One region of the Brevibacillus sp. FW306-2-1A-C05A genome, then DNA from elsewhere that is predicted to be linked to it. Evidence: riboswitches for the same ligand, from Rfam matches in the RefSeq annotation. Region 1 holds a riboswitch; the other holds the start of a gene.
The links. Region 1 has a riboswitch for thiamine pyrophosphate ahead of thiS (sulfur carrier protein ThiS). Riboswitches for the same ligand answer to the same signal wherever they lie in the genome.
Positions count from the first base shown of each region.

Region 2: linked by a shared signal. The riboswitch ahead of thiC (phosphomethylpyrimidine synthase ThiC) and the one ahead of thiS (sulfur carrier protein ThiS) in region 1 are both predicted to bind thiamine pyrophosphate.

Region 1 covers NZ_JBYSWV010000019.1:42,769-50,219, reverse strand. The annotation lists gene AC3WJN_RS13505 (hypothetical protein) at 1-121, shown strand, start outside; partial or broken gene AC3WJN_RS13500 (transposase) at 380-544, shown strand; gene AC3WJN_RS13495 (thioredoxin family protein) at 658-969, shown strand; gene AC3WJN_RS13490 (glycoside hydrolase family 18 protein) at 1,034-2,317, shown strand; gene AC3WJN_RS13485 (hypothetical protein) at 2,395-2,568, opposite strand; gene AC3WJN_RS13480 (hypothetical protein) at 2,663-2,890, shown strand; gene AC3WJN_RS13475 (DUF2203 domain-containing protein) at 2,899-3,285, opposite strand; gene AC3WJN_RS13470 (alanyl-tRNA editing protein) at 3,400-4,611, shown strand; gene kapB (kinase-associated lipoprotein KapB) at 4,683-5,066, shown strand; TPP riboswitch at 5,108-5,218, shown strand; gene thiS (sulfur carrier protein ThiS) at 5,429-5,632, shown strand; gene AC3WJN_RS13455 (thiazole synthase) at 5,638-6,408, shown strand; gene AC3WJN_RS13450 (acetylornithine deacetylase) at 6,401-7,451, shown strand, end outside.
Region 2 covers NZ_JBYSWV010000001.1:241,739-249,189, reverse strand. The annotation lists gene AC3WJN_RS01305 (GerAB/ArcD/ProY family transporter) at 1-1,263, shown strand, start outside; gene AC3WJN_RS01300 (ATP-dependent DNA ligase) at 1,303-2,247, opposite strand; gene AC3WJN_RS01295 (DUF1904 family protein) at 2,732-3,061, shown strand; gene AC3WJN_RS01290 (hypothetical protein) at 3,208-3,378, opposite strand; gene thiC (phosphomethylpyrimidine synthase ThiC) at 3,400-5,151, opposite strand; TPP riboswitch at 5,303-5,413, opposite strand; gene AC3WJN_RS01280 (cation diffusion facilitator family transporter) at 5,667-6,548, shown strand; gene ku (non-homologous end joining protein Ku) at 6,690-7,451, opposite strand, start outside.

The DNA.
Region 1 (7,451 bases):
TTATAGATATGGACAGCGATTGTATGTTACAGGTATCAATGATAAACAAGAACAAAAAAAGTATACTGTATATGTCAGAATGTGGGGAGAGGGTGAAGTTATGAATATTTATGAGGAATGATAAATGGACCTCTGTCAATAGATTAAATACACTAAACCGAGAGAATTACGTAAGTGAATCAGAGTTTATGTTCGTATTGGTTTGGAGAGATACCCGATTAATGAGTGGAGAAGCATGTGATGTATCGACTTTCCCAAATTTACTTGACACGAAGGTAAGACCAATATTGGACTTTCATCAATCCTCTTTACACGGAGTTAAGACGAAGGATAACTTTGTGTAAAGAGGTTATTTTTCTATGCGTAAAAGTATGACAACGCCTTAAAGATAACTGCCGTGTTGCAAATCATGCATGAAGGAATGAAAGTCTCCCCTGTTGCGAAAGCTTCAGGCCTTCCTCCTACGACGCGTAGCCGATGGGAGTATGAATATCAAACACACGGTGATGAAGCCTTTGCAGGTAACGGGAAACGTATCAATTGAGATAGTTGGCTGTGCGTTCATTTCCGTTCTTTTCCTTTTCCCTCCGCCCATTGACAAGGCATTCCCGACATGCCTAGCATGAAGAATCAAGAAAAAGGAAGGGAAGGCGCCAGATGCAAGAAATCGACACCACCACGCTCAACCGCCTTTGCCAACAAAACAAGCCCTTCGCCTTGTTCATCTACACTCCCATGTGCGGCACCTGCAAGCTGGCGGAGCGGATGCTGCACGTCACCAGGGAAGCGCTCCCGGGGCCGCTTCCGTTGTACCAGCTCAACATCAACACGGCCGCAGCCCTCGCAGGGCGGCTGCAAATCACGAGCGTCCCGGCCCTGTTCCTGTTTCGCGGGGAACAGGTCACAGGCAGGCATTATGCGCTGCGCTCCGTCGGTTATTTGTACGACGTGCTGAAAACACTCGTCTAGACAAACACCTATCTCCTTCGTCCTGAATAAAAGAAAGAGAGACATATTGCGAAGGGGGAGGCGCATGCAAATCCATGTCGTGGAAGAAGGACAGACGCTGTCCGGAATAGCAGCAGCGTATGGGACGACGGCTGAGGAGATCGCGGAGGCAAACGAGCTACCCGATCCGGGCAGGCTCGTCGCGGGACAGGCGATGGTGATTCCGATTGTCGGGAGCTACTACTGGGTCAGGCAGGGAGACACCTTGTACACGATCGGGCAGCGCTACCAGATCAGCGCAGGCGAGCTGGCCCGCGTCAATAACATATCGCAGTACCGCCCGTTGCAAATCGGGCAACGCTTGTACATCCCGCCCCGTCCGCGTCGGGCGGCGGATTTCAACGCGTATGCGGAGCCGCGCAGGACGGTGTCGGCAGCACTGGAAGCGGACGTGCGCACGGCGGCACCGCATTTGACGTACCTGGCGCCGTTCAGCTTTCGGATCAGGCGGGACGGGACGCTGGCCCGGCCGCCATTGAACGATTTTCCTGCCATTGCAAAAGAAAACCAGGTCGTGCTGATGCTCGTCGTCACCAACCTGGAAAGCGACCAGTTCAGCACCGAGCTGGGCGGGCTTATCCTGAACGACCAGGAGCTGCAAAACAAGGTGCTCGACAACATTTTTCAAACGGCGAGAGAGCTTGGGATGGGGGACATCCATTTCGATATGGAGGCGCTCCCGGCTGCGGATCGCGAGGCGTACATCCGCTTTTTGCGCAGGGCTCGCGACCGGGCGCACGCTCAGGGGATGATGATTTCCGTCGCTTTGGCACCGAAGACGAGCGCCGAGCAGCAAGGCAGATGGTACAGCGCCCACGATTACCGGGCGATTGGCGAAATTGCCGACTTTGTCGTCATCATGACGTATGAGTGGGGCTACAGCGGGGGGCCGCCGATGGCCGTGTCACCGATCGGGCCTGTGCGTCGCGTCCTCCAATACGCGCTGACCGAAATGCCGGCCGAAAAAATTTTGATGGGTCAAAACTTGTACGGCTACGACTGGACGCTGCCTTATGAGCAGGGGACGACGGCGAGAGCGTTGAGTCCGCAAGCGGCGATTGCCTTGGCAGCGCGGGAAAACGCCGTGATTCGCTACGATTACCGGGCGCAGGCGCCGTTTTTCCACTATACGGCAGACGACGGCAGGCGGCATGAAGTATGGTTTGAGGACGCCCGCTCGATTCAAGCCAAGTTCGATCTGGTGAAGCAACTGGGCATACGCGGAGTCAGCTACTGGAAGCTCGGTTTGCCGTTTCCGCAAAACTGGCTGTTGATCGAAAGCAACTTCCGCGTCCGCAAACGGGCGTAGCGAGAAGGCGTGCAATCCACTTTCGGCTTGTACGCCTTTTTCGTTTTCCGGCTGGTACTTTTTTCGCCGTGTGCCTGTCAGCCAGTCAGGAGGGCGCACGCTCCTTTTGTCTGCTGGCTGGCGCAGTTCCCGGCAATGGACGACGACTCGTTGCAGAACAGATAGCGGTTCGTCGCCAGAGGCGGGTACAAAACAGCCAGGCTGTCCGACAAAACGAGCCCCTCGCTGTTTCGCGCGTGCTTTTTCAGCAACGCCGGGCCGCTGCAAGTGTTGGCCCGGTCACGTTTTCGATTGGCAGCAATCGTGGTATGATGGAAAAAGAATACGTAGAAAAGGAGAGAAAGTATGGGAGAATGCAAGCTGGATCACAGCAAAGAGGATGTGCAAAAGAAGTTGGCCGAGCAAGCGCCGTTTTTGTCCGAAGAGCGGGTAGGACAGTTCCAGCGCATGCTGGAAGGAGAGCTTAGCCAGGAGCGTTTGAACGAGCTGTTTCACCTGTTGAAAAAATACGATCTGGCAAGCCCGGAAGAGCGCCTCGTGCGCGAACAGCAGATGGATCGGCTGTTTGGCTAAAAAAGCCGTCACCGGATCGGCTTGCGGCCCATGAAGCCCTCGCGCAACCCGTGGTAGTGGGTGATGGATTCCTCGCCCTCGCGCCAGCACAGGAGCACTTCTTCGCCGTCGATGATCGCGGGAAAGTCGAACAGGCCGATGTCGATGTCCTTCACCTGGATGCCTTTGCCGATCAGTTGGGTGACGTGCATCTTCGCTTCCAGTTCGAGAAACTCAAGCTGGCATTCCACCGAAAAGAGCGCCTCTTCGTCAACGGGCTGCTGCTTTTTGATTTGCTCGCGCTTTTGATACATTTCGTAGAAAGAGCGCTTCGATTTTTGCAAAAACGAGAGTTCTTCACGTACATAGGGCAACAAGTCGTTCGCTTCCTGAAGCGTAAAGATTTTTTTGTTCACGGATCATCCCTCCACGATCTCTATTCTATTAGTATAATATCACCCTTGGCGGGAGAAAATGGCCGGAATGGAAAAAGCGCAAATGGCTTTCCGCTCCGGCGGCAAGGAGCAAAGATGGAAGACAGAATCTATTATCAAGATGCGTATGCGACAACGTTTTCGGCGCGCGTACTGCGGCAGGGTACGGAAGAGGATGGAACGCCGTACGCTGTGCTGAGCCAGACGGCGTTTTACCCGACGGGAGGCGGACAGCCCGGGGATGTGGGCACGCTCAGAGAATGTCGGGTCATCGACGTGGAAGAAGTAGCGGGCGAGGTGCGTCATCGGCTGGAAGCTCCGCTGCCGGAGGACTGCGCGGAAGTGGTCGGGCAGATCGATTGGGACCGCCGCTTCGATCACATGCAGCAGCATGCCGGACAGCACATTTTGTCCGCCGCGTTTCTGGAAGTCGCGCGGGCGGAGACGGTCGCGTTTCATTTGGGAAAAGAACGCGTGACGATCGACGTGCGCCTGGATGAGCTGACAGCGGATTTGTGGGAAGCAGTCGAGCAGCGGGCCAACCAGGTCGTGCTGGAAAACCATCCGATCATCGCCCGGTTTGTCGACGACGAGGAGCTGGCTACGTTGCCGCTGAAAAAACAGCCGACGGTCACGGAAAATGTCCGCGTCGTCATCATCCCCGAGTACGACTACAATCCGTGCGGCGGCACACATCCTGCGCGCACGGGCGAAGTGGGCATGATTAAAATTCTCGGCTGGGAGCGCCATCGCGGAAACATCCGGCTGGAGTTCATCTGCGGCTTGCGGGCTTTGCGGGATTACACGCGCAAGCAGGCGGCTGTGCGCGAGCTGGCGAAGCGGTTTGCGACCAGCGAGGCGGAGCTGATCGCGCAGGCAGAGCGCGTGCTGGCCGAACGGGACAGTTTGAAAGCAAGGCTCGCCGACGCCGAAAAGCAACTGCTGGAAGGCGAAGTCCGAAAGCAGCTTGGCGTGGCAGAGCAAGTGGGAACTGTGCGTGTCATCGCGCAAGTTTTCCCGGACAAAACGATCCAGCAACTGCAGCAGTACGCCCAGCTCGCAGTCGCGGAGGCGCCGGACGTCGTATGCTTGCTGGCCGCAGCGACTGACGAGAAGACCCAGCTTGTGTTTGCGCGGGGGCAGGACGTGAACGTCGCCGTCAACCAGCTTATCAAGGAGACGCTGCCGTTGATTGCCGGAAAAGGCGGCGGCAATCCGGCGATGGCGCAGGGCGGCGGTCAACCAGCGCCTGCTGCGGACGAAGTGTTGGCGCACGCCCGCAAGCTGCTTGCCCAGTCGCTGGCCTGACGGACTAGCTGTGGGCAAGGCCGTTCACGCCTGGCCCCTACCATGATGGATGATGCGAGGAGGAAACGACGATGTTTTGGAACCCCGGCGATAAAGTTCGCGTGACGCAGCGGACAGGAGAATATATCGCGGAAGTGCTGGAAATTCACGATACGAAGCTGTTGGTCAAGGTGCTTGCGGTGACGAAATACCCGCAGCAGGGCGACCTGCATACGTCCTACGAGGTGGATGTGCCGCTGTTCCACCAGCGCCCAGCGCTCTCCTACCAGGAAAAATTCATGACCCCGGCCGCATCCGTCATCCGCTACAACGGCGAAGTGCCGGACTACAAGGAGTCCGTGCGCAAAGCGATGGAGCGGGAAATGGAGAAGCTGAAAAAAATGGCGGCCTGGTCCGAGCGCTGCCTGGTTGAACTGGAAGCGATGTACAAGGAAACCTTTACAAACACGAAATAGAATGGTACTGTAATACTCGAACGTACGACAATTTCATAGGTTTACTACCAAACGGGGGCCGAGCATCGTCGGCTGAGATTGTAACGAGCGTGTTACTGACCGTTGAACCTGACCTGGGTCATGCCAGCGGAGGAAGAGGTATATGAATCGATTTCACGGTGCGGCAGTTGCGGCGTATTTGCCGGAATGCTGCTACCAGATGATGAGATCAACTCAACCATCCCACGGCGGATGGTTTTTTTCTTCCATCTGTCCGATGGGATACATATACGGCTTCCACCGTTTGACTGGGGTGACTTCCGGCAAGCGAGGGAGGCCGTTTTTTCGTCCCTCGACAGGTGCCATCAAGAAGGAGGAATACAATGGTTGTTGTGCTGAACGGAAAAACAGCAGAGCTGTCGGCTGAGATCAACACAGTCCGCGCCTTGCTCGCTTCGTATTCCCTGCAAGAGAAGATTGTCGTCGTGGAGCGCAACGGAGAGATCATCGACCGCTCCCGGTATGAACAAACGCCGATTGCAGACGGAGACCGCATCGAAATCGTTCATTTTGTCGGAGGAGGATGACCAGCATGGATACATGGAAAATTGGCCCTTACGAGTTTCGCTCCCGCCTCTTGCTCGGGACCGGAAAATTCGCAGATTTGGAAACGCAAGGAAAAGCAGTCGAGGTGTCGGAAGCAGAAATTTTGACGTTTGCGATTCGCCGGCTCAATTTGGAAAATCCGCAAGAGCCGAACTTTTTGGAACAGCTCGACCTGAAAAAATTCACCCTGCTGCCGAACACAGCGGGAGCCTATACGGCAGAGGAAGCGGTGCGTATCGCCCGTCTGGCGAAAGCATCCGGCTTGTGCGATATGATTAAGGTGGAGGTCATCGGCGACCCGAAAACGCTGCTGCCTGACCCGATTGGCACGCTGGAAGCGTCGAAAATACTGGTCGAAGAAGGCTTCATCGTGCTGACCTACACCAACGACGATCCGATTCTCGCCAAGCGTTTGCAGGAAGTGGGCGTGCATGCCGTCATGCCGGGCGCGTCCCCGATTGGCTCCGGACAAGGCATCGTGAACGAAAACAACCTCCGCTTCATCATCGAGGACGCCAAAGTGCCGATTATCGTGGACGCGGGCATCGGTTCGCCAGCCGATTGCGCGAAAGCGATGGAGCTGGGCGCGGACGGCGTGCTGCTGAATACGGCAGTCGCGCTCGCGGACAATCCGGTGCTGATGGCCGAAGCGATGAAGCTCGGCGTGGAAGCGGGGCGCAAAGGCTTCCTCGCGGGACGGATTGCGAAAAAGCGCTACGCGTCGGCGAGCAGTCCGACCGAAGGGATGATTGAGTAGCGTGAACCGACTGACAGAAGCGGTAGAATCGATTGCCAGGCGCAAAGAAGAGTTGTTTGCTCTCTTGGCAGAGCTCGTTTCCCATCCGACTGTAAGTCCGCCAGCGCGAAACAGCGACGCGGCGCAAACGGTACTCGCCCATCGGCTCGCGGCCATCGGCTTTGAGGTCGACCGCTGGACCGTCTACCCCGGCGACGACAACGTCGTCGGCCGACTGCCGGGCAGCGCTTCTGCCCAGGCGAACAGCTTGATTATCAACGGGCACATCGACGTCGCGGAAGTCGGCGACGATGCGAGTTGGACGTATCCGCCGTTTTCCTTGACGCGTGGCACAGACGGACGGCTGTACGGACGCGGTGTAGCAGACATGAAAGGTGGACTGGCTGCGAGCCTGTTCGCCATCCAGATGCTGCGCGAGCACGGCGTCGAGCTGGCAGGCGATTTGCTGTTCCAATCGGTAATCGGCGAGGAAGCGGGCGAAGCCGGGACGCTGGTCGCGCTCGAACGCGGCTACCAGGCGGACTACGCCATCGTCGTCGACACGAGCAACCTGCACATGCAAGGGCAGGGCGGCGTGATTACCGGCTGGATCACGATTGAGAGTCCGACGACCTTGCACGACGGGATGCGGGCGAGAACGATCCATGCCGGAGGCGGCGTGCGCGGCGCGTCTGCGATTGAAAAAATGGCGAAAATCATTACGGCGCTGCAGGAGCTGGAACGCGACTGGGCTGTGATGAAGGCGTACCCCGGCTTTGCGGCTGGCAGCAATACGATCAACCCTGCCGTGATCGAGGGAGGACGCCATGCTGCGTTTATTGCGGATCGCTGCGCGCTCTGGATTACGGTTCACTTTTATCCGAACGAATCATACGAACAGATCATTCGCGAGATCGAGGACCATGTCGGACGCGCAGCGGCGGCCGATTTGTGGCTGCGCGACCATCCTCCTGTGTTTCGCTGGGGCGGTCGCTCCATGATCGAGGAGCGCGGAGAAATTTTCCCGTCCCTGGAGCTGGACACGGAGCATCCGGCTTTGGCGC
Region 2 (7,451 bases), on a different contig from region 1:
GTGCAGGTCGCCAAGATGGATTCGTGGTTCTCGCAAATTCTTCCGGCTTGCTATGCCTTGCTCGTCGCCTATGTATTGTCGGAGCTTGTGCGCGCCTACCCGGGGAAAAACTTGTTCGAGATCATGTTCATCATCTGCGGCAAATGGTTCGGCGGCTTTATCAACTGCTTGATCCTGTTTTATATTTGGGTGATCCTCGCCCTCGATATAAAAGGGGCTGCCGACTTTTTGCATATCTCCCTCTTGCCGGAGACGCCCTTGGAAATCATCCTGCTTGTGTTCGTTCTTCTGTTGATGTACTACGGCAAAACGAGCCTGGAGGTGGCGGCGAGGGTCAACGAAATTTTTTTTCCCGCCTACTTCATCATGTGCCTGCTGCTCTACTTTCTTTTGATGAACGAGTACAGCATCGAGCGGCTGGAGCCGATTTTGAGCACGAGCCTGGATCGGATTACGATAAGCAACCTGCTGCCGATCGGCGTTTACGGAGACATTTTGCTGTTTGGCGCTTTTTTGCACGCCAGCAGCGAGCCGCGTCTCCTGTTTACCGCCATGAAGCACGGAATCATGATCGCCTGCTTCACGACCACGCTTACGGTGCTGATTCTCCTTGGGGTGATGGGCTACGTCATTGCGGGCCGACTCAATTTTCCGATCTACATTCTCGTGCAGCAAATTCACCTGACGGACTTTCTCGACCGGGTGGAAATGATTTTGTTCAGCTTGTGGTTTCCTGCGTTCAGCATTAAAGTCATCGTCGCCTATCTGGCCTTCCTCGTGGGCGTAGGATCGTTTGGCGGACAGTTGCACTACAACACGTACAACGCGCCCACCGGCTGCTTCATGGTGGTGACCTCGCTGCTCGCCTTTCCCAAGGTGTCGGATATCAACCAGTTCATCAGCTACAGCTTTCCGCTGCTTGTCGTGCTTTTTCAGGTGCCGCTGCTCCTGTTTCTGTTTATCGTCGCCCGCCGGAAAAAACGGGAAGAAGGCCAGGCTCTGATTCCGCGAGGCACGAAGCTGCACCGCTTTTACCGGATGATGGTGTGGGGGGGAGTATTCAGCATTGCAGGCTGTTTCCTGACGATCTTGGTCGGGGATCTGCTGCGGGACAAATCTCCGGCGGCAGGGATCGCGACGGCCATCGCCTACATCGTGTTCCTGGTGATCGGGGTGTTGACCAGCTACGGAGAAATGCAGGCCCTCAACCACGGCAAGCAAAGGCTGGGGCGGCCCAAGCAGCAAGGCAGTTTTCGGCAGTAAGGCCCGTCGTTTTGCCCGCCTGTATGCTGGTGCTGCGGTTTACGCTTCGAATGTGCACTGGCGGGCAGGGGAGTCGACGAAGCCCTGGATGCTCGGCTGGCGCAAGGAGTGCCCGTCTGCCCACTCTGCGTACTGAATTTTGGCTGTGAGCTGCGGCTTTAGCCAGATGGTGCCGTTGATGCGCTCCGGCTTGTTATGAAAAGGCATGTCAGCCTGGATCAACGGCTGAATCGTTTCGGTCAAGCTGCGCCAATCGCTGTGGGTCAGCTTTCCGGTTCCGGCATGGCCGATATACCAGAGAGCGCCCTTGGCGTCGTAAAGCCCGAGCAGCAAGGAATTGACCGTCTGATCCCGCATCGTCACTCCGCCTACCACCGCGATCAAATCCCGGTAGTTTTTTTTCTTTTGCCAGCGCGCATCTTTTCCGGCGATGGCATACGTGCTGGTCAAATCTTTGATGATGACGCCTTCCATCCCTTGCTGCTCGATCGTCTGAAACAACTCCCGGCCACTCGTAAAATTGTCGACGAGCTGCACCGTGGGCGTCGGGGAGATGAGCTTTTGCAACAGGCGCTGGCGCTCTGCCAGCGGACAGGCCGTGACCCATTCGCCGTCTGCGTACAGGACGTCAAAAATCATGTAGAAGATGGGGACCTGACGCTTTACGGCTGCGATTTTTTCCATCCGTCGCAGACCGTCCCTGCGCATGACCTCGTAAAAAGAAGGCTTGCCATCTGCACCAAGTGCAACGACCTCGCCGTCGAGAATGACGGACTGCGCCCGGCAGTAGTCGGAGATTGCGGCGATTTCCGGGTAGTGCAAAGTCCGCTCGTTAGCCTTGCGATTGTACAGCTTGACCGAGTTGCCGTCGTAGTACGTCAACAGCCTGATCCCATCCCATTTGACTTGCGCAATCCAGTCGGGGCCATCCGCGATGTCATCCGTCGTCGTCGGCTCGAAAGGAATAATCGGCGTTAGCTTCATGGTAGCCTCCCGTATGTGCTTGGTGTCTGCCATTTGTACGGTGTCACCATTCGCGATCGTCTATGCACGGGTCAGGACAGAGAGTTTTGATTGAATTTTAAGAAACTTCTTTATTGATTAAGTATTGTATTTGCGTTATACTAGGAAGCAGTTCACGAAACATCATGCATGATTTGAAACGCGTTGGAAACAGTATGGATGGGCTATATCTGACAGACTTTTGACCTCCTATCGTGGTACGTCCACCACAAGTGCGCAAGGAGAAAGTCATTTCTGGATATAGTCCTTTTTTGTACAGAGAAGAATGGATAAGATTCTTAGTAAGTATAGGGGCAACCAAGTTGCTCGCCTTCACTTTTCTTCATTCTTTTTTCGTTGATCCAGAAATAGACTGTAGTTTATAATTACTGAGGTAATGATTTTGGGAACAGCTTCGGCGTGCGTTGCTGTTGCTGGCCGCCTGTTCCGGAAAGAAGGAATTGACTTGCCGTTTCTTCGCTTTAAAGGCTTTGAAAAAGAAAAGCTGCAATTGGTATCGCCCCTTATTATAGAAGAGTTTGCCCGCATCGCGGAAGTGAGCCAGGAAAAAGTCAAGCTGGAGCTGCTTCTGGTCGAGCAGTTGACGAACAGTCCGTTGTCGCTTGAAATCATGATGTTTCCCCGGGAGCAAAAGCAGCACGACCAGATCGCCAGCACGATGAACCGGATTTTGCAAAAGCAAGGTTTCCAGAACGTCCATATTTTCTTTATCCTGCTGTCGCCCGAGCTGTATTATAAGGAAGGGCTTCCTTTGCAAGTCAAAGTCTCAGGCTGAAGCGAGCAGGTGAAAAGACCGCCATCCCACTGTCGAGGATGGCGGTCTTTTTTGTGCATAAGCTGCTTATCCAGTACAAGGGGCAATTAAGGCTGGGGCCGAGCCATTGGCGCAGCCAACTTTCCTAGGTGTGGCAGGGAAGCTGTCTAATAATAGAGGCTTTCCGTTTGCAAGCATTTGGCGCAGGTGCGGGCGAGGGGGGTCTCGACGAACTCATGCGCGCACGTTTTTTGCAAATGGGCCAGTTGGCGCTTCAGACGTTCAAGGTCAACCTCCAGGCGCGCGATCTCTTTTCGCAATTGCAACACATCATTCAATCGTCTGCCACCTCCGGGCGCTTATTTGTACAGTTGACTTCCTTGCTCGCGAAATTCGCGGGCTTTTTCTTGCAGGCCCGCTGCGATGGCGGCAGGCTCGATCCGCTCCTGCTCCTGGGCCTGGTGGCGGATGTCGTGCGAGATTTTCATGCTGCAAAATTTCGGGCCGCACATCGAGCAAAAATGCGCGGACTTCGCTGCTTCGGCAGGCAGCGTCTCATCGTGGTATTCGCGGGCGCGCTCGGGGTCGAGCGACAGGTTGAACTGGTCGTTCCAGCGAAACTCGAAGCGGGCTTTGGACAAAGCGTCGTCGCGCTGTTTTGCTCGCGGGTGGCCTTTGGCCAAATCCGCTGCATGAGCGGCGATTTTATAGGCGATGAGACCGTTGCGCACGTCTTCCTTGTTCGGCAGGCCGAGATGCTCCTTGGGCGTGACGTAGCAGAGCATCGCGGTGCCAAACCAGCCGATCATCGCGGCACCGATCGCCGAGGTGATGTGGTCGTAGCCGGGCGCGATGTCTGTCGTCAACGGCCCGAGCGTATAAAAAGGCGCCTCGTGGCAAATCGCTAGTTGTTTGTCCATGTTTTCGCGAATGAGGTGCATCGGGACGTGGCCGGGTCCTTCAATCATCACCTGCACGTCGTGCTTCCAGGCGATTTTCGTCAGCTCGCCGAGTGTCTCTAGTTCGGCAAACTGGGCCTCGTCATTCGCATCTGCAATCGAGCCGGGGCGCAAGCCGTCTCCAAGCGACACGCTGATGTCATACGCCTTGAGAATCTCGCAAATCTCTTCGAAATGCGTGTACAAAAAGTTTTCCTCGTGATGGGCGAGACACCACGCAGCCAGAATGGAGCCGCCGCGCGAGACGATTCCGGTCACGCGCTTCGCGGTCAGCGGAATGTAGCGGAGCAGGACGCCGGCGTGAATGGTGAAATAATCGACGCCTTGCTCTGCCTGTTCAATCAGCGTGTCCCGGTAGACTTCCCAGGTCAAATCCTCCGCTTTGCCGTTCACTTTTTCAAGCGCCTGGTAAATCGGTACGGTTCCGACAGGCACCGGGCTGTTGCGGATGATCCACTCGCGCGTCGTGTGGATGTGCTTTCCGGTCGACAAGTCCATGATCGTGTCCGCGCCCCAGCGCACCGACCAGATCATTTTTTCGACTTCTTCTTCCATTGAGGAGCTGACGGCAGAAGTGCCGATGTTGGCGTTGACCTTGACGTGAAAATTCCGGCCGATAATCATCGGCTCCGCTTCCGGATGATTGATATTGGCGGGAATGATCGCGCGGCCTGCCGCCACCTCAGCCCGGACGAACTCCGGCGTGACGCCTTCGCGGATGGCGATGTACTCCATCTCCGGCGTGATGATGTGACGGCGGGCGTAGTGAAGCTGGGTGACCGTCTTGCCTGGCTTCGCCCGTCTCGGCTGATAGCCTTCGCGCGGGAAAGCGGGCATCTTCCCTGCGCTGTCGGCGTTGCGGATTCCGTCGTCCACAGGCTTTGGCTCGCGGCCGGCATAGCTCTCCGTATCGTCGCGCTCCTCGATCCAGCGCTGGCGCACGAGCGGCAGCCCTTTGTTGATGTCGGCGACATAACCTTCGGCCGTGTATTCGCCGCTTGTGTCGTACACGCGCAACGGCGGGTTTGGCGTGGTGCCGTACAGCCCCTCGGTAGGCGATAGCGCAATTTCGCGCATCGGCACGCGAATGTCGGGGCGGCTGCCTACCTCGTATACTTTGCGGCTTCCGGGAAAAGATGAAATGGATGACATAAAAAAACCTCCTTGGCTTGGTTGCACGAAAGCGCGAACCTTGTAGGGAGGCGAAAGAGGCCCGTCGCGAAAAAACGCCGCATGGGAACATGCGACGCCAGACGCGAGAGTAGAGAAGAGACGGGTATCCGAAAAAAAGATACGCGTCGCTAATCTGTCATATGGACATTCCTCCGCTGGCATTACCCAGTTCAGGTTCAACGGTCGATGGCACAGTACCATCCTCTCAGCCTGGTGATTTCCAAGCTCCCGTGCTTGTTTTTGGTTGTCGTTGCAAGATTAGGATACCGGAGAACAGCCGTGCTTGGCAAGAAAAAGTTTCCAACAAAAATTGCCACAGGGCAACACATTTTCCCCCCCTCTATACTCATGAATCGGACTAAAACTGTTTCTGTAGACCCACACGAATTGCGTCTGGTACGATGAAATTCGAAAAAACGAGAAACTGCTTTTATACGTTCTGTTCTAAGGCTTTGGGCGAATAGGGCGATTGAGATTTTTTGAGGTGATGGAGTGTGGATGTATATTCGGATCTGAAGCAAGGAGAGCGGGGCGCGTGGGTCAGCATTATCGCCTATATTTTCTGCTCGGCGTTAAAAATAGGGGTTGCGGTGCTGACAGGCTCGGCAGCGTTAATGGCGGACGGGCTGAACAACTCGACGGACGTGGTGGCGTCGATTGCCGTGCTGATCGGGCTGCGCATTGCCCGCAAGCCGCCGGATCGCGACCATCCGTACGGCCATTTTCGCGCGGAGACGATCTCTGCCCTGGTCGCGTCGTTCATCATGCTGTTTGTCGGGCTGGAGGTCATTACCGGAGCGATTCCGACGCTGTTTGATACAAACCACACTGCTCCCGACTTGTTGGCAGGCTGGACGGCGCTGGCGACTGCGGTCATCATGCTCGGGGTCTATCGGTACAATCACCAACTCGCCGTGAAAACGAACAGCCAGGCGTTGCTCGCGGCCGCTGCCGACAACCGCTCGGATGCCTTCGTCAGCATCGGGACGTTTGTCGGAGTGGCGGGCGCGCAGTTCCAACTGCATTGGCTCGACCCGCTGGCAGCGCTCGTGGTCGGGGTGATTATTCTGAAGACGGCGTGGGATATTTTCCGGGAGGCGACGCATCGCTTAACAGATGGCTTCGATGAGGGGCAACTGGAGGAGCTGAAGGAGACGATCTTCTCCATTTCCGGGGTGAAAGCGATCAAGGACATCAAGGCGCGTTATCACGGCAGCAGCGTGCTCGTTGACGTCGTGATCCACGTCGATCCGCAGTTGAACGTAGTAGAAAGCCACACCATCACCGAAAATATCGAAGAACGGATGAAACGTGTGCACAAAATCAATACGGTTCACATTCATATCGAACCGGAACAACAGCTCGCAAAAAGATAAGCAAAAAACCTGTCCGCAAATGGGGCAGGTTTTTTTGCGCAGACGTTATCCGGTAAGGCTAAGGCGTCGCCAATGGCTGCGCGCAAGCCAAGTGTTCTGCTTATGGCTTCGCACCGCACCACCAACTGTTCCAACGCCGCTTTACACAGGAGTGGCTTTTTTGCGGCGAAGCGTTTTCGTTGTCGAGGTCGGACCGGGACTCGATTTCCCCACCGCTTCTTTGGCAGGGGAGGCTGTCTTGTCCGCTTTCTCCGCAGAAGCGGCCCGTTTGCGCCCTGCTTTCGGCTTCGCGGCTGCCGGGGCAGGCTCCGGCGCAAGCTTCACGGGACTGCCCGTAGTGCCTGCTGTCGAGGCCAGGCTTTCCTTCAAAGCTTGCATCAGGTCGATCACATTCGTGCGCGCAACCGTCGGAGCGGTGGCGATCTCCTGGCCCTCCAGCTTTTTCTCGATCATTTTTTGCAACTCGACGCGGTATTCGTCGGTGTACTTGGCGGGATCGAACGGAACGGTCATGTTGCCGATCAGCTCTGTCGCCATTTTCAGTTCGTTTTCCGCGAGCGGGACAGTAGCCTCCGGCAAGGCGGGCACTTGACTGACCGGGCGCACCTCGTCCGGGTAAAAAATCGTTTCCAGCATGATGCAATGCTCGTACAGCCGAATGACGGCGAGACTTTGCCGATTGCGCATCGTCACCTGGGCGACGGCGATCTTTCCGGTCTGCTCCATGGCGGCGCGCAGCAGCGCATACGCCTTTTCTCCCGTATCTTGCGGAGACAGGAAGTAGCTTTTGTCAAAGTAAACCGGGTCGATCTCCGACAAGTCCACGAAGTCGAGAATTTCAATGGCGCGGCGCGTCTCGGGCGTGATCGCCTCCAGGTCTTCGTCGTTAATCATGACAAAATG